Regions from separate parts of the Streptomyces sp. NPDC012474 genome, predicted to be linked through region 3. Evidence: riboswitches for the same ligand, from Rfam matches in the RefSeq annotation. Region 3 holds a riboswitch; each other region holds the start of a gene.
What was found. A riboswitch is a leader RNA that binds a small molecule or an ion and turns the genes downstream of it on or off. The one in region 3 is predicted to bind cobalamin.
Positions count from the first base shown of each region.

Region 1: another riboswitch for cobalamin. It lies ahead of ACFY9S_RS03770 (prenyltransferase/squalene oxidase repeat-containing protein); the one in region 3 lies ahead of ACFY9S_RS21250 (ribonucleoside-diphosphate reductase subunit alpha).
Region 2: another riboswitch for cobalamin. It lies ahead of ACFY9S_RS28440 (energy-coupling factor ABC transporter permease); the one in region 3 lies ahead of ACFY9S_RS21250 (ribonucleoside-diphosphate reductase subunit alpha).
Region 4: another riboswitch for cobalamin. It lies ahead of ACFY9S_RS25550 (ABC transporter substrate-binding protein); the one in region 3 lies ahead of ACFY9S_RS21250 (ribonucleoside-diphosphate reductase subunit alpha).

Region 1 is NZ_JBIBEP010000001.1:841,094-845,469, forward strand. Features, by position in the region: gene ACFY9S_RS03760 (CbiQ family ECF transporter T component) at 1-581, opposite strand, end outside; gene ACFY9S_RS03765 (SCO2322 family protein) at 574-1,200, opposite strand; gene ACFY9S_RS03770 (prenyltransferase/squalene oxidase repeat-containing protein) at 1,197-2,411, opposite strand; cobalamin riboswitch at 2,522-2,660, opposite strand; gene ACFY9S_RS03775 (MBL fold metallo-hydrolase) at 2,766-3,791, opposite strand; gene ACFY9S_RS03780 (aldehyde dehydrogenase family protein) at 3,951-4,376, shown strand, end outside.
Region 2 is NZ_JBIBEP010000015.1:50,333-54,708, reverse strand. Features, by position in the region: gene ACFY9S_RS28450 (MFS transporter) at 1-342, shown strand, start outside; gene ACFY9S_RS28445 (protein kinase) at 625-2,016, shown strand; cobalamin riboswitch at 2,145-2,332, shown strand; gene ACFY9S_RS28440 (energy-coupling factor ABC transporter permease) at 2,362-3,063, shown strand; gene ACFY9S_RS28435 (energy-coupling factor ABC transporter substrate-binding protein) at 3,060-3,455, shown strand; gene cbiQ (cobalt ECF transporter T component CbiQ) at 3,461-4,210, shown strand; gene ACFY9S_RS28425 (ATP-binding cassette domain-containing protein) at 4,207-4,376, shown strand, end outside.
Region 3 is NZ_JBIBEP010000009.1:172,661-177,036, reverse strand. Features, by position in the region: gene mctP (monocarboxylate uptake permease MctP) at 1-1,475, shown strand, start outside; cobalamin riboswitch at 1,619-1,753, shown strand; gene ACFY9S_RS21250 (ribonucleoside-diphosphate reductase subunit alpha) at 1,876-4,233, shown strand; gene ACFY9S_RS21245 (ribonucleotide-diphosphate reductase subunit beta) at 4,290-4,376, shown strand, end outside.
Region 4 is NZ_JBIBEP010000012.1:198,704-203,079, forward strand. Features, by position in the region: gene ACFY9S_RS25540 (ATP-binding cassette domain-containing protein) at 1-236, opposite strand, end outside; gene ACFY9S_RS25545 (iron chelate uptake ABC transporter family permease subunit) at 233-1,285, opposite strand; gene ACFY9S_RS25550 (ABC transporter substrate-binding protein) at 1,282-2,298, opposite strand; cobalamin riboswitch at 2,368-2,558, opposite strand; gene ACFY9S_RS25555 (CoA-binding protein) at 2,639-3,067, shown strand; gene ACFY9S_RS25560 (hypothetical protein) at 3,331-3,453, shown strand; partial or broken gene ACFY9S_RS25565 (4-hydroxybenzoate 3-monooxygenase) at 3,476-4,376, shown strand, end outside.

The DNA of each region.
Region 1 (4,376 bases), on a different contig from region 3:
ATGCCCCGGTCCGGGCGCCCGCGCAGACGGCGTGCGGCGCGCAGCCGCTGGACGTCGGCGATCAGGCTCGGGGCGAAGGTGAGGGCGACGACGACCGCGACGCCCATCTCGTACAGGGCGCCCGGGAGGGACTTGAGGAGACGGGAGGGGTTGGCGAGGGCGTTCGCGGCGCCCACGCAGATGAGGAGGGTGGCCAGCCGCAGACCGTCGTACAGGGCGAAGGTGAGGGCCTCCGCGGTCACCTCGCCGCCGAGCCGGATGCCCTGGGCCCAGGCGGGGAGGGGCACTTCGGGGAGGGTGAGGAGGGTGTGCGTGCCCGGGATGGGGGAGCCGAGCACGATCGCGAAGACGAGGCGGATGAGGATCACGGCGAGGGCGAGTTTGACGAAGGCGCCGTAGGAGCGGGACCACGGGGTGTCGGGGCGGCGGGTGGCCACGACGTAGGCGGAGACCGTGATGAGGAGGGCGAGGAGCAGGGGGTTGGTGGTGCGGGTGGCGGCGGTGCCGAGGGCCAGCGCCCAGAGCCACCAGGCGCCGGGGTGCAGTTGGGCACGGTTCCGGCGCCGGATACCGCTAGCCACGCCGTCGTACCTGCCAGATCGCCGCCCCTCCCAGGAGCACCACCACGGCGATACCCGCGACCAGGCCCAGGGACGGCCCGCCGTCCGACGGGGAGCTCTTCTCCGCCGCAGGCTGCTGCTTCTGGGAGACCTGTTCGCCGCAGCCCTTCTCCGGATAGCCCGATATCGCACACAGGAGGGCGTTGGTGTCGTAACGCAGTGGCTTGGCCACCGCCGCCAGGGCCTCGGCCGTCGTCGCGTCGGGGGAGACCCGGGCGCAGGCCGTGCGGGCGGCGGGCGGGGATTCACCCCCCGGGGCGTCCGAGGGGGTGCCGAAGTCGATGACCAGGGCCACCCGCTTCCTGCCCTCCAGCGCGGGCGTCTTCGCGCAGATCGACGCGAAGTCGGCCGTGCCGCGCGGCCGGACCGCGCTCGCGGAGTCCTCGCTCACCGCGAAGCGGAAGCCCTGGACGTCGCCATCGGAGGGGCGGGCCAGGGACGGGCCCTGGGTGGCGTAGACCCAGCGGCCGGCGTCGCGCTCCCAGAACGACCAGTACCGGTAACCGGCGGCCTGGGCCTGGCCCGCCCCCGTGCACAGCAGGAGCGCGGCCAGGAGGAGGAGAAGGGCCCTGCGGATCACAGCTGCCGCTGCTTCTTGCGGCCGGTGAACAGGAACCCGATGCCGATGCCGGCGACCAGGCAGACGCCGACGTACCACCAGACCCCGAAGAAGTCCGAGCCGGAGTCCTCCTTCTCGTCCGAGGCGTTTGTCTTGGTCTTCTCGGCGGTCTGAGGGGCCGGGCCCGTCGCGCCCAGCTGCTTGACGAGGTCCGCGCCGCCGAAGTCACGCGGGTTCGTGCCCGTCGCGTGGGCGGCGAAGATCAGCTGGGCGTAGGCGGCCGGGCCGCTCTGCGCGGCCCAGGACGCGGAGTTCTTCTCCAGCCACCGCACGGCCTTCTCCGCCTGCTCGGTGTCCCCCCGCGCGGCGAGCGCGACGACCGCGTCGGCGGTGTTGCCGAAGTCGGGCTGCGGCTCGGCACCGGCCAGGGCGGACATGAGGTGGTTGCCGTCCTTGGCGAGGGCGGCGGTGAGGTAGCCCGCGCCGTTCGCCGCCGCCTGCTGTGGCGTCGCGGCCTTCTCGCAGGTCGCGTCGGACTTCTCGCCGGGTTCGACGACCATGCCCTTGCCCAGCGTGCCGAGCACACCGGCCGCCGTGGCGTCCGCGTTGGCGGCGAGCTTGCCCTTCTTGTCCGGCTGGAACGCGAAGGCGCCGTCGCCGTCCCCGCCACACGGCAGGGCGAGCTTCAGCAGCGCGTCGTGGGGCGACCTGCCGTCCTTCTCGACCTGCTCCGGCTTCTCGCCCGCGGCGGCGAGCGCGCCTATGACGACCGACGTCGAGTTGGTGTCGCTGGCCCCGCCGGGCGAGTAGCCCCAGCCGCCGTCCTCGTTCTGGACGGACTTCAGCCAGCCGACGGCCTTGCGCGTGGTGTCGTCGTGCCCGCCGAGCGCGGCCAGGGCCTGCACGGCCGCCGACGTGGCGTTGGTGTCGAGCATGGTCTTGGCGTCGCACGCGGTGGTGGGATCGGAGCGGTAGGAGGCGAAGCCGCCGTCCTCGCACTGCTGCCGTGTCAGCCACTCAACGGACTTCGCCGCCGGCTTCACACCCACGGTGTCCTGCGCGAGCAGCGCGAGCGACTGACGCCAGACGCCGTCGAACTTCGGGTCCTTGTCGCCGTACAGGGCGGAGGGGAACGCCTGGGACGGCGACGGGGACGGGTCGGCGGCGGCCGGGGTGGCGGCGCCGATCACGGCGACGGCGGCCAGGACCGCGGCGCTGCGGCGGACGTTCATGATCGGCGGGTGCCTCTCCCTGTGGGGGAGCCGGGCAGCACGGGACATCCCGGCGGCTCGGCTCCGTAAACCTCGACGGTGCCGCGCACCGGCGGTCTGCCGGGCACGTGAGCCGGTCACGAAACCGTACGAGGCGATCCGGCTCACCGCCGCGGTGGACGGTTTCACGGTTGCGGGTCAGCGCCGGAATTGCACCGGCTTCCCCCCGTACGGTGTGATGACGACCCGCTTACTGTACCTGCACGTGAAATTCGGCCGAGGGGGCGGCCGGGCTGCCGCCGGGGTGCCGACGTGCCCCGCTGTCGGCCCGGCCGATGCCCCCGCTCCTCGCGTTGCCCTGCGCTTGCGCCGTCTTCACGCCGCCGCGTACGTCACCGGGTCGCTCCCCGGCACCGCTTCCGCCCGGCCCAGCTTCACCAGCCGCCGCAGATGCGCCTCGGCCTCCGAGACGGCGATGGTGCGGGAACCGTACGGGATCTGGTCCCAGGGGCGGTTCCACTCCATGCGCTCGGCGAGCTGCCAGGGAGTGAGGGGCTCGGCGAGCAGCGCGAGCAGGGCGGTCAGGCGGGACTCGTGGTGGGTGAGCAACTCGCGTATGCGGGCGGCGGCGTCCGGGAACGGGTGCTGGTGGGCCGGGAGGACCTCGGCGGGGGCCAGCCGGCCGACGCGCTCCAGGGAGTCGAGGTAGTCGCCCAGGGGGTCGGTGACAGTGGTCTCTTCGGGGTCCTCGTACAGGCCGATGTGCGGGGTGATGCCGGGCAGCAGGTGGTCGCCGGAGAACAGGCGGCCACGGCCAGGGAGCTGGGCCGGGTGGGTCTCCTCCAGGTGGAGGCAGACGTGGCCCGGTGTGTGCCCCGGGGTCCAGATCGCGCGCAGGCGGCGGCCGGGCAGCTCCAGGAGTTCGCCGGGGACGATGTCGCGGTCGGGCAGGGCGGGGGAGAGGCCGGGCAGGGCGCGGGACCGGGGCGCCCGCAGCGGGGCGATGTGCTCCTCGGGAGCGCCGGCCGCGGCGAGCTTGGCCACCATGTAGGAGAACCAGCGCTCGGGACGGGCCTCCCGGGTCCGCCGTACGACCGCGGTGTCCGCCGCGTGCATCGCGATCCACGCGCCCGACGCCTCACGGACCCGGCCGGACAGGCCGTGGTGGTCCGGGTGGTGGTGGGTGATGACCACACCGTGGATCTCGGCCGCCGAGGTGCCGCAGGCCATGAGGCCCTGGGCGAGGGTGTCCCAGGACTCCGGGTCGTCCCAGCCGGTGTCGATCAGCACCGGGCCGCGGTCGGTGTCGACGACGTACACCAGCGTGTGGCCGAGCGGGTTGTCCGGGATCGGGACCCGGAGGGACCGGACGCCTCCGCCGTGGTCGGTCACCTGTGTCATGGGCTCCCCTGTCGCCGGCTCCCCGTCACTATAACTAGAACGGGTTACAGCGAGGAGTCTCCTCGTGGTGCGCGGTCCGTGGACTCCTCGGGGCGGGGCTGGTATCAGTGGGCTTACCTGATGCATCGTCAGAGAGCGTCCCCGGGGAGGCAGTCGGCCATGACCGAGCTCGTGGAACACGGACAGCTGTTCATCGGCGGGGAGTTGACCGACCCCCTGGGCCAGGACGTCATCGAGGTGGTCTCACCGCACACCGAGGAGGTCATCGGGCGCGTCCCGCACGCCTCGACGGCGGATGTGGACCGGGCCGTGGCGGCGGCCCGGCGGGCGTTCGACGAGGGGCCCTGGCCGCGCATGAGCCTCGACGAGCGGATCGAGGTCGTGGGCCGGATCAAGGACGCCATCGCCCTCCGGCACGACGAGATGGCCCGCGTGATCTCCGCCCAGAACGGCTCGCCGTACTCCTGGAGCGTCCTCGCCCAGGCGCTCGGCGCGGTGCTGGTCTGGGACTCGGCGATCACCGTCGCCCGGAACTTCACCTACGAGGAGCAGCGCGACGGTGTGCTGGGCAGGATCCTCGTACGC
Region 2 (4,376 bases), on a different contig from region 3:
TTCGTGGTGGTGGCCGCGGCCCGCCCGGCCGGCTGGACGGGCACCTCCGGGCTGCTGCCGGCCGCCGGTTTCGTGATCTTGCTCACCGTGGGGCAGATGCTGGTCGTGCCCGCCGCCCGCGCCTGGGTGCCCGACCTCGCCGAGGAGGGCCGGCTCGGGCTCTACATGGGTGCGCTGTCGTCCGTCTCCGGGCTGATCGTCCTGGCCGGCAGCGCCGCCACCGGCTTCCTGCTCGACCTGGGACTGCCGGCCGCCGTGCCGTGGCTGGTCCTCGCGGCCGTACCGGCCCTGGCGGTGGTGGTGCTGCCGCGCCGGGAGAAGGGAGCGGGCGCGGCGGCTTGAGGCGGCGCCGGCGCCCACGGCAACGGGGCGCGCGGGACCTTCACTCCGGCGGGCGACCTCCTCGCTCCGGGATTTCCGAGACCGCACCCTTCGAGGACACCGTTGCGGCGATCGGCGGCCACGCCACGCCAGTATCCTTAGTCGGCTGCGGAACCCCCCACCAACCCCCGTTCGAAAGCGGGGAGTTCGGCCTGCGGCAACGACCTTCCCACACGCATGAGACGAGGACGAGTGCTGCTAGCTGGCCGCTACCGGCTGGATGTTGAGATCGGGCGCGGTGGAATGGGAGAGGTCTGGCGTGCGTACGACGAGACGCTCGCCAGAGCGGTGGCCCTCAAGCTGCTGCTGCCCCAGGACACCGACGCCACGGCGACCTCCCGGTTCCGTCTGGAGGCGCAGACCGCCGGGCGTCTCAACCACCCCAACGTGGTCGGCGTCCTGGACTTCGGCGAGTACGACAACCGGCTGTACCTGGTGATGGAGCTGGTCGAGGGCGACAGCCTCGCCGGGGTGCTGTCCAACTCCGGCAGGCTGCCCGCCGAGCAGGTGGCCCGTCTCGCCGCGCAGGCGTCCGCGGGGCTCGCCGCCGCGCACGGGCAGGGCATCGTGCACCGGGACGTCAAACCCGCCAACCTGCTGCTGGACGCCCACGGCACGCTGAAGATCGGCGACTTCGGCATCGCGCGCTTCCTCGACGATCCCGGCGCCGCGCTCACCGCCACCGGCCAGATCATCGGCACCGGCCTCTACCTCGCGCCCGAACGGGCCCTGGGAAAGCCCGCGGGGCCCGCCTCCGACATGTACTCCCTGGGCTGCGTGCTCTACCAGCTCCTCAGCGGCCGCCCGCCGTTCCAGGCCGACACCGCCGTCGCCCTGCTGCACCAGCATCTCGACTCGGCACCCGTGCCGCCCCGCGAGCTCGGCGTCGCCGGCCTTCCCCCGGCGTTCGAGAACTACCTCCTCGGACTGCTCGCCAAGCAGCCCGAGGACCGGCCCACCGCGGAGCAGGCCGCCGAGTGGTTCGCCGGGGGCGCCTGGCGGGGTCTGCCCGAGCCGCTGCCGGAGGTCTCACCGCCGCTGCGGCCGAACCCCTCGTCCGCGCCGGCGCACGCCGGGCCCGCCCCGTACGCTGCCGCCGAGACCAGCCACCCGACCACGTACGCGCTGCCGGCGACCACGGGGCACCGCACCGCGGCCCGGGCGGCCCAGGCGGGGCGTTCGGGCCGCTCCCGCGGGCGCGGCGGGCTCGGCAGCAGGTCGAGAGTGGCCGCGACGGCCGCCGCAGCGGCGCTGTTCCTCGCCGCGATGCTCCTCGGCATGCGCTGGTTCTCGCCCGACACGACCGCCGAGGGCACGGAACCCGACGCGTCCCCGACCACGAGCAACCCTGCGGCCACCCCGTCCGGCGACTCCGCCCCGCCCGTCACCTCCGACCCGGAGGCCGGCCGGCAGATCGCCACCACACCGACCAGCGGCACCGTGGCCGAGGTCACCCCGTCCACGCCGCCCGCCTCCCCCACCCCTCCCCCACCGGCGACCGGCGCCGCGACTCCGGAGCAGGGGACGGGCGACCCCGGACCGGAGCAGCCGCAGCCGGAGAAGCCGGTCCAGGCCGGGGAGGACGGTCAGGGCGACGACGGCGGCGACGGGGGCGACGACGGGGGTGACGACTGACCGCGGGCCCCGAAGGTCCTTGCACCTGAGGCCCGGAGCACGTGGATCAGCCGGGGGATGCGCCGGTGTGCGAGCGGGCGCCCCCTCGCGCGCCCCTTGGGCGGCTTGTCATCGCCCTTACCCCGGCCTTATTGTCACCAGGCCTTGGTGAACGGGAAATCCGGTGTGATGCCGGTGCGGCCCTCGCCACTGTGAATCGGGAAGTCCGGCTCCAGCCCCTGAACGGGCAGCCACTGGGTCCTTGCGGCCCGGGAAGGCGGAGTACGGGCGGTGGTACCCGTCAGCCAGGAGACCGGCCAAGGCGCGTCAACCATCCACGAGGTGCTGGAGAGGGTCTGCTGAGCCATGCACATAGCCGAGGGTTTCCTTCCTCCGGCGCACGCGGTCGCCTGGGGCGCCGCGTCGGCGCCGTTCGTCGTCCACGGAGTCCGGTCGCTCACCCGTGAAGTGCGCGAGCACCCCGAGAGCACCCTGCTCCTCGGGGCGTCCGGCGCCTTCACGTTCGTCCTGTCCGCCCTGAAGCTGCCGTCCGTCACCGGCAGTTGCTCGCACCCCACCGGCACGGGCCTCGGAGCCATCCTGTTCCGGCCGCCCATCATGGCGGTACTGGGCACCATCACCCTGCTCTTCCAGGCGCTGCTGCTCGCGCACGGCGGCCTGACCACGCTCGGCGCCAACGTCTTCTCCATGGCGATCGTCGGGCCCTGGGCCGGATACGCCGTCTACGCGCTGCTGCGGCGCTCCAACGCGCCGCTGATGGTCGCGGTGTTCTCCGGCGCTTTCGTCGCCGACCTCTCCACCTACTGCGTCACCAGCGTGCAGCTGGCGCTCGCCTTCCCCGACCCGGGCAGCGGATTCCTGGGCGCGCTCGCCAAGTTCGGTTCCATCTTCGCCGTCACCCAGATCCCGCTCGCGGTGAGTGAGGGTCTGCTGACCGTGCTCGTGATGCGGCTGCTGGTGCAGTCCAGCAAGGGCGAACTGACCCGGCTGGGCGTGCTCCTCTCCAGGAAGCAGTCCCGGACCGAGAGCGAGGCGGTGTCCCGATGAGCAGGAACACGAAGATCAACCTGGTGCTGCTGTTCGCGGTGGCCGCGCTGGCCGTGCTGCCCCTGGCGCTGGGCCTCGGTGACCACAAGAAGGAGCCGTTCACGGGCGCCGACGCCGAGGCCGAGACGGCGATCACCGAGCTGAAGCCGGACTACGAGCCGTGGTTCTCGCCGCTGTACGAGCCACCGTCCGGCGAGATCGAGTCGGCGCTGTTCTCCCTCCAGGCGGCCCTCGGCGCCGGAGTCCTCGCCTACTACTTCGGCCTGCGCCGGTGCCGCCGGCAGGGCGAGCAGCGGGCGCTGGACCGGGAAGGCGAACGGCGGGCGCCGGAACGGCAGGCCGGCAGCGCACCCGCCGGCGCCGCAGGGAAGTCCGCGGCGGAACGGGACTGAGCCCGGTGCTGCCGATCGACGCGGCGGCGCACAGCAGCCGCTGGCGCCGCCGTCATCCCGTGGACAAGGCCGTGCTCGGGCTCGGCCTCACCGTGCTCGCGATCTCCCTGCCGCCCTGGCCGGGTGCGGCCCTGGTACTCCTGACCGCCCTGGCGGTGCTGCTGGGGCCGGCCGGTGTGCCCGGGCGGCGGCTGTGGCGGGCCTACCGGGTGCCGCTGGGCTTCTGCGCGACCGGCGCGCTCACGCTGCTCGTCCGGGTGGGCGGGCCCGGGGGGTTCGTCTCCCTCGCCGGGGACGGGCCGGTGCGGGCCGGGGAGTTGCTGCTGCGGACCTCGGCGGCCTCGCTGGGCGTGCTGCTGTTCGCCTTCACCACACCCATGTCCGACCTGCTGCCCCGCCTGGTCCGGGCGGGGATCCCCGCGCCGGTCGTCGACGTGGCGCTGGTGACGTACCGGATGAGCTTCCTGCTGCTGGACTCCGTGCGCCGCATCCGGGAGGCCCAGGCGGCCCGGCTCGGTCACACCAGCCGGGCCGCTGAGTGGCGTTCCCTGGCCGGGCTCGGCGCCACCGCGTTCGTCCGGGCCTTCGACCGTGCCGCCCGTCTCCAGGCCGGACTCGCCGGGCGCGGCTATGACGGCACCCTGCGCGTCCTGGTGCCGGAGGCGCGGGTCTCCGTCCGCTTCACGGCCGCCAGTTGCGCGCTCCTAGCGACGCTGGCCGCCCTCACCTTCGTACTGGAAAGGCCGCTGACATGAGCGAGCCGGCCCTCGTCGCCCTGCGGGGCGCCTCCTACGCCTACGAGGACGGCCCCACCGTGCTCAGCGGGCTCGACTTCGAGATACACGAGGGCCGCGCGCTCGCGCTGCTCGGCCGCAACGGCAGTGGCAAGACCACGCTGATGCGGCTGCTCTCCGGCGGACT
Region 3 (4,376 bases):
GGGTCACCTGGTTCCTGCTCGGCGGCGACCTGTACACGGCGTACACCTTCGTCGCCGTGCCGGCGGCGATCTACGCGGCGGGCGCGGCCGGCTTCTTCGCGGTGCCGTACACGATCCTGGTGTACCCGCTGATCTTCACCTTCCTCCCCCGCCTGTGGTCGGTGTCCCACAAGCACGGCTACGTCACGACCTCCGACTTCGTGCGCGGCCGCTTCGGCTCGAAGGGCCTGTCGCTGGCGGTGGCGCTCACCGGCATCCTGGCGACGATGCCCTACATCGCGCTCCAACTGGTCGGCATCCAGGCCGTGCTGGACGTGATGGGCGTCGGCGGCGGCGAGAACACCAACTGGTTCATCAAGGACCTGCCGCTGCTGATCGCGTTCGGCGTGCTGGCGGCGTACACGTACTCGTCGGGTCTGCGGGCCCCCGCGCTCATCGCGTTCGTGAAGGACACGCTGATCTACATCGTCATCGCGGTGGCGATCATCTACATCCCGATCAAGCTGGGCGGCTTCGACGACATCTTCGCCAAGGCGAGCGAGGCGTACAGCCAGACCAACCCGGCGACGGGCGCCCCGCGCGGCTCGCTGGTGCCGGCCGAGGCGGGTCAGTGGACGTACGCCACGCTGGCGTTGGGCTCCGCCCTGGCCCTCTTCATGTACCCGCACTCGATCACGGCGACGCTCTCCTCGAAGAGCCGTGAGGTGATCCGGCGCAACACCACGATCCTGCCGCTGTACTCGCTGATGCTGGGTCTGCTGGCCCTGCTCGGTTTCATGGCGATCGCGGCCGGGATCAAGGTGCAGAACGGGCAGCTGGCGATCCCGCAGCTGTTCGAGACGATGTTCCCGGACTGGTTCGCGGGCGTGGCGTTCGCGGCGATCGGCATCGGTGCGCTGGTGCCCGCGGCCATCATGTCCATCGCGGCCGCGAACCTCTTCACCCGCAACATCTACAAGGACTTCATCAAGCCGGACGCGACTCCCGCGCAGGAGACCAAGGTCTCCAAGCTGGTGTCGCTGCTGGTGAAGGTCGGCGCCCTGGCCTTCGTCCTCACCATGGACAAGACGGTCGCCATCAACTTCCAGCTGCTGGGCGGCATCTGGATCCTGCAGACCTTCCCGGCCCTGGTCGGCGGCCTGTTCACCCGCTGGTTCCACCGCTGGGCCCTGCTCGCGGGCTGGGCGGTCGGCATGGTCTACGGCACGGTCGCCGCGTACGGCGTGGCCTCCCCGACCCAGAAGCACTTCGGCGGCTCCGCGAAGGAGATCCCGGGCATCGGGGAGATCGGCTACATCGGCCTCACGGCGTTCGTCCTGAACGTGGTGGTGACGGTGGTCCTGACCTTCGTCCTGAGGGCCCTGAAGGCCCCCGACGGCATCGACGAGACCAAGCCGGAGGACTACACGGCCGACGCGGGCGACCCGGGGGTCGAGGTCGAACTCCCGCCTGCCACAGCCGGTAGCGCCCACTAGGGGCGCGGGAAGCCGCGGAACAACCCCACACAGCCCGCAGCGGGCCGCCGTGAGAAGGATTCACGGCGGCCCGCTGTCGCGTGGAGTTGACGCCCTGAAACCACCGCGACACAACATCTGGGGGTGTCACCGGAACCCAACACAAGATGTATGCTCATGCTCGCTGCCGCCGCAGGGGAATCCGGTGCGAATCCGGAACTGTCCCGCAACGGTGTACCCATGCCCGTATATGCGCATGGGTGTCAGTCCGAGGACCTGCCGACAGCGCACCCGGCCACCGGCCGGTGTGCCCCGACGTCCGGGCCTCGTGGAATGGGCCGGTGGACGCGACGCCGCGTGCGCTCGCGTGCTGCCCCCTGCCCTCGACGAGGCCCCCGTGCCGAGCGAGGGAGAGCCCCACGTGACCATCGCGCCAGCCGAACCGGTCTCAGCCACCGAAGAAGAGCACGATGCCCCCGGTGCCGCGCTGCTGCGGACCCTGACCGAGCTGACCGCCGACCTCCCCGACACCGAGCCCGGCCGGGTCGCCGCCGCCGCGCTGCGCGGCCGGTCCGCGCAGGCGGACGAGAGCGAGTTGCGGGAGCTGGCGACGGAGGCCGCGGCCGGTCTGATCTCCGAGGACCCCGCCTACTCCCGGCTGGCCGCCCGGCTGCTGACCATCGGCATCCGCGAAGAGGCCGCCTCGCAGGGCGTCACGTCGTTCACCGAGTCCGTCCGGACCGGCCACCGCGAAGGCCTCATCGCCGACCGGACCGCCGCGTTCGTCCGGCTGCACGCGGCGCGGCTCGACGCGCTCGTCGACACCGGCGCCGACGACCGCTTCGGCTACTTCGGCCTGCGCACGCTGCACAGCCGCTACCTGCTCCGGCACCCCATCACCCGCAAGGTCGTCGAGACGCCCCAGCACTTCATGCTGCGCGTCGCCGCCGGTCTCGCCGAGGACGACACCCTCCGCTCCGTCGACGAAGTCGCCGCCCTCTACGGGCTCATGAGCCGCCTCGACTACCTCCCCTCCTCCCCCACCCTCTTCAACTCCGGCACGCGGCACCCGCAGATGTCGTCCTGCTACCTCCTCGACTCCCCCAAGGACGAGCTGGACTCCATCTACGACCGGTACCACCAGGTGGCCCGGCTGTCGAAGCACGCCGGCGGCATCGGACTCGCGTACTCCCGCATCCGCGCCCGCGGTTCCCTGATCCGCGGCACCAACGGCCACTCCAACGGCATCGTCCCGTTCCTGAAGACCCTCGACGCCTCGGTCGCCGCCGTGAACCAGGGCGGTCGTCGCAAGGGCGCCGCCGCGGTCTACCTGGAGACCTGGCACGCCGACATCGAGGAGTTCCTGGAGCTGCGCGACAACACCGGCGAGGACGCCCGCCGCACGCACAACCTGAACCTGGCGCACTGGGTGCCGGACGAGTTCATGCGGCGCGTGAACGCCGACGCGCAGTGGTCGCTGTTCTCCCCCTCGGACGTGCCCGAGCTGGTCGACCTGTGGGGCGAGGAGTTCGACGCCGCGTACCGGGCGGCCGAGGCGGAGGGCCTGGCGCGCAAGACCCTGCCCGCCCGTGAGCTGTACGGCCGCATGATGCGCACCCTCGCGCAGACCGGCAACGGCTGGATGACCTTCAAGGACGCCGCCAACCGCACCGCCAACCAGACGGCCGAGCCGGGTCACGTCGTCCACTCCTCGAACCTCTGCACGGAGATCCTGGAGGTCACCAGCGACGGCGAGACGGCGGTCTGCAACCTGGGCTCGGTCAATCTGGGTTCCTTTGTCGACACATCGACCGGCGACCTGGACTGGGAGCGGCTGGACGAGACCGTCCGTACGGCCGTGACCTTCCTCGACCGGGTCGTCGACATCAACTTCTACCCGACCGAGCAGGCGGGCCGCTCCAACGCCCGCTGGCGCCCGGTAGGCCTCGGCGCGATGGGCCTCCAGGACGTCTTCTTCAAACTGCGCCTGCCCTTCGACTCGCCCGAGGCCAGGGCCCTCTCCACCCGCATCGCCGAGCGGATCATGCTCGCCGCGTACGAGGCCTCCGCCGACCTGGCCGAGCGCAACGGCCCGCTGCCGGCCTGGGAGAAGACCCGCACGGCCCGGGGCGTGCTGCACCCCGACCACTACGACGTGGAGTTGACCTGGCCCGAGCGCTGGGCGGCCCTGCGGGAGCGCGTCGCCACGACCGGCATGCGCAACTCGCTGCTCCTCGCGATCGCCCCCACGGCCACCATCGCCTCGATCGCGGGCGTGTACGAGTGCATCGAGCCGCAGGTGTCCAACCTGTTCAAGCGCGAGACGCTGTCGGGCGAGTTCCTCCAGGTCAACTCCTACCTGGTGGACGAGCTGAAGCGGCTCGGAGTGTGGGACGCCCGCAGCCGGGAGGCCCTGCGCGAGGCCAGCGGCTCGGTGCAGGACTTCGCCTGGATCCCCGAGGACGTGCGCGCCCTGTACCGCACGGCGTGGGAGATCCCGCAGCGCGGCCTGATCGACATGGCGGCGGCCAGGACTCCGTTCCTGGACCAGTCCCAGTCCTTGAACCTGTTCCTGGAGACGCCGACCATCGGCAAACTCTCCTCGATGTACGCCTACGCCTGGAAGTCCGGGCTGAAGACGACGTACTACCTGCGCTCGCGCCCGGCGACCCGCATCGCCCGCGCCGCCCAGGCCACCGTCCCCGCGCAGGCCACCCCGGATCCCGAAGCGGTCGCCTGCTCCCTGGAAAACCCCGAGTCCTGCGAGGCCTGCCAGTAATTCCCAGCCGCCACCCGACCGCCACCCCTGGAGGACGGCGCTTCGCGCCGACTGCTATGACTCAGAACCTTCTCGACCCCGGCTTCGAGCTCACCCTGCGCCCCATGCGCTACCCGGACTTCTACGAGCGCTACCGGGACGCC
Region 4 (4,376 bases), on a different contig from region 3:
GGCAGATCGCCCAGCGGTGTGCCGTCGAGGGTGACGACTCCGCAGGTCGGTGTGAGCAGCCCGGCCAGCAGCCGCAGCAGGGTGGATTTGCCGGAGCCGTTGGGGCCGAGGACGCCGACCGTGGAGCCGGTCTCCGGCGCGAGGGCGACGCCGTCCAGGATGAGATGCCCGTCGGCACGGCGGCTGACCCGGTCGGCCCGCAGCCCGGTTCCCGCCGGGGCGTCCGCGCAGCTCACCGTGCCCTCCTCGTCCGGTACAGCACCGCCACGAACGCCGGCACCCCGATCAGCGACGTCACGACCCCCACCGGAACCTCCTGTGGTTCGAGGACCGTCCGGGCGAGGGTGTCCACCCACACCAGGAACACCGCTCCCGCGAGGGCGGTGACCGGCAGCAGCCGCGCGTGCCCCGGGCCGGTCAGTGCCCGGGCGGCGTGCGGCAGGACCAGTCCCACGAAGCCGATCGCGCCGGCCGAGCTGACCAGCGCGGCCGTGAGCAGGGCCGTGACACACAGCAGCACCAGGCGGGTGCGGGCGACGGACACCCCGAGCGCGGCCGCCGCGTCCTGCCCGAAGGCGAAGGCGTCGAGGGTGCGGGCGTGGGACAGGCACACCACCAGCGCCACGGCCAGCACGGCCAGGCACAGCCACACGTCGGTCCAGCCGACGCCGCCGAGTGATCCGAGGAGCCAGAACAGCACGCCGCGGGTCGTCTCGGCATCGGCGGAGGTCATCACGACGAACGAGGTGAGGGCCGAGAAGAGCTGCATGGCGGCGACACCCGCGAGGACGACCCGGTCGGTGGTACCGCCGAGGGTGTGGCTGAGCAGCAGCACCAGCGCGAACGACAGCAGGGCGCCGAGGAACGCGCCCGCGGACACCGAGAGGGCACCGCCGCCCGCGCCGAGCACGACCACCAGGACCGCTCCGGTGGAGGCGCCCGAGGACACCCCGAGCACGAAGGGGTCGGCGAGCGGGTTGCGCAGCAGCGACTGCATCACCGCCCCGCAGACGGCGAGACCGGCTCCGCACACGGCCGCGAGCAGGGTGCGGGGCAGCCGCAGCTGCCAGACGATCCCGTCCCGGATCGGCGTCAGCTCCGGGTCGCCGAGGCCGAGGCGGGCCGCCACGACGGACCACACGTCGGCGACCCTGATGTCGGCGGGACCGATGGTGATGGCCACGGCGAGGGAGGCGACGAGCGCGATCGCCCCGGCCGCGCCCAGAGCGAGCCCGTTCCCCCGCCGGGGCCGGGCCCCGGCACCCGGCACACTCCCGGCGGTCACTTCACCAGCCCGAACCGGCGCAGCCCGGCGGCCACCCGCTCCACGCCCTCGACCGTGCGGATGGTCGGGTTCATGGCCTGTCCGCTGAGCAGCACGTACCGCTTGTGCCGGACGGCGTCCATGTTCCTGGTGACCGGATTGGACTCCAGGAAGGCGATCTTCCGCGCGGCGGACTCGGCGGTCTGGGACCTGCGGGTCAGATCGCCGATGACGAGGACGTCGGGGTCGCGGTCGGCGACCGTCTCCCAGTTGATCTGCGGCCACTCCTCGTGCGTGTCGTCGAAGACGTTCTTCGCACCGAGGGCGCGGGTGATGATGCCGGGCGCTCCGCAACAGCCCGCCATGTAGGGCGACTCGGAGTTCGCGAACCAGTAGAGGAGGGTGACGTCGGAGGCGTCGGCGCCCGCCGTGGCCTTTTGCATGCGCTGACGGAGGGAGGCCACGAGCGTGTCGCCGCGTTCCTGCACCCCGAACACGGTCGCGAGGTCCCGTACCTCGCCGTAGACGGTGTCGATGCCCAGGGCCTTGTCGCGTGCGCCGTCGCCGCCGCCCGAGTTGTCCTTGCCGGCACAGTCGGACGGGGAGACGTAGGTGGGCACGCCGAGCTTCTCGAACTGCTCGCGGGTGGCGACGCCGCCCTTGCCGAGGGTGGAGACGAAGGACGCGGCGACGAAGTCGGGTTCGGTGTCCAGGACGCGCTCGAAGGACGGGGTGTTGTCGGCGATGCGCGGCACCTCGGCTTCGGCCTTCCCCAACCCCTTCATCACGGGGTCGGTCCAGGTGGCCGTGCCCACGAGGCGGTCGGCCAGGCCGAGGGAGAGCAGGATCTCGGTGGTGCCCTGGTTGAGGGACACGGCGTGCTGCGGCGGGGCCGCGACACGGACCTCGTGCCCGCAGTTGGTGAGGGTGACGGCAGGCTTGGCGTCGGTGGACGCGGTGCCGCCGCAGCCGGTCAGGAGCAGGGAGCCGGCCGCGAGCAGGACGGCGGCACGGGCGGGTCGGGCGAGGGGCACGGAAAACCAGTCCTCAGGCGTCGAGGGCCCATTCGCGGAGCCCGGTCGTACGGTGCTCCCCCGCCGCACGCGGCCGCGGGGGCCGCCAGCAGGTCTTCGGACTCGGGTTCATCCGGATCGGGGCGCCTTCCCGGACGTCCGCGAGGGAGTCCAGTGGCCGAGGCCCCGCCCGTCCCCCTCACCGCTGCGCGTCAGTTCCGGATTCACACCGGATTCCCTGACCCACGTACATGGGTTCGACTGGCCTCGGCAAGTTATCACGGAGGTCCCGGGGAATCACCGCGCGTCCCGCGTTGTTGCCCGGAGAGCAGCTCGTCCACGACTCTCGAGGAGGCCGCCGGTGTACGGCGACGAGGCAACGGTCCGCAGGATCCTCACCGAGCTGGGCGACACCTGGGCCGTGGTGGGCCTGTCGTCGAACCGGCAGCGGGCGGCGTACGGTGTGGCCGCCGTGCTCCAGCGCTTCGGCAAGCGCGTCGTGCCGGTGCATCCGAAGGCGGAGACGGTGCACGGGGAGAAGGGGTACGCGAGCCTGGCGGACATCCCCTTCGACGTGGACGTCGTCGACGTGTTCGTGAACAGCGACCTCGCCGGGGCCGTCGCGGACGAGGCGGTCACCAAGGGCGCGAAGGGCGTCTGGTTCCAGCTGGGTGTCATCGACGAGGCGGCGTACGACCGGACCCGCGCGGCGGGCCTGGAGATGGTGATGGACCGCTGCCCGGCGATCGAGATCCCACGGCTGTCTCATCACCGCGTACAGGAATCCTGAAGCGTTCCCCAGGAAACACCCGCACCGGGTCAAGGGTGCACAACTCGTCTCCTGCGACCGGCCGGCCGATTCCTAACCTGAGGCCTCTTGCTCCCCGGACTCCCCGAGTTCGTCTTCGAGAGGCCCCGTATCCATGGAAAGAGACGGCCTGCGCCGGGATGTCGGGCTGATCGGGCTCATGTGGGCGTCGGTCGGTTCCATCATCGGCTCGGGCCTGGCAGGGCGGCTTCGGCGGCCAGGGGCACCTCGGACTGTGGTGGGACATGCTGGTCGTCACGGTGTTCTCGCTGGCGGTCTACTACTGGGCGCGGGCCTCGGCCTCGCCGGCCGGGGAGATCGAGCGGAGCATCGAGGAGGTGCCCGTCGAGGAGGTGCCCGTCCACTGAGGCCGGCCTCCATAATGTGCGCATGACCCGCCCCGTTCCGCCGGCCAACTCCGGCGCGCCACAACGCTTTCCGGTCGTCGTCGTGGGTGCCGGTCCCGCGGGCCTGACCGTCGGCAACATCCTGCGGGCCGCGTCCGTGCACTGCCTGGTGCTGGAGACGGAGACCCGCGATGTCGTCGAACAGCGGCCGCGGGCCGGGGTCATCGAGGAATGGGCCGTACGCGGCCTGGAGAAGCGGGGCCTCGCCCGCACCTGCTGGACCGCGCGGAGCTGCACACCGCGTGCGAGTTCCGCTTCGACGGGGAGCGCTTCCGGTTCCCCTACGGCCGGCTGACGGGCAGTCACCACTTCGTCTACCCGCAGCCGTTGCTGGTGACGGACCTGGTGCGCGAGTACGCCGACGTCCGGGGCGGGCACATCCGCTTCGGGGTCCGTGACGTGCGGATCCACGACCTCGACACCGACCGGCCACGGGTGTCGTACACCTGCCCCGAGACGGGTGAACGCCAGGAAGTGCACTGCGACTTCGTCGCCGGCTGCGACGGGGCGCGCGGGGTGAGCCGGGCGTCGCTCCCGCCCGAGCGGGTCCGGATCGCGCGCCACGACTACGGCATCGGCTGGCTGGCCCTGCTCGCCGAGGCGCCGCCGTCCGCCGACTGCGTGCTGTTCGGCTGCCACGCGCGCGGCTTCGCCGGCCAGATGCCCCGCAGCCCGGAGGTGACCCGCTACTACCTGCAGTGCCCGCCGGGTGACGCTCCGGAGAACTGGCCGCACGAGCGTGTCTGGTCGGAGCTCCGGCAGCGGCTCGGGGCGGCCGGTGCGCCGCCGCTGACCGAGGGGCGGCTGATCGAGAAGCGCGTCCTGGAGATGCACGACTACGTGGTCGAGCCGATGGTGCACGGCCGGCTCCTGCTCGCCGGCGA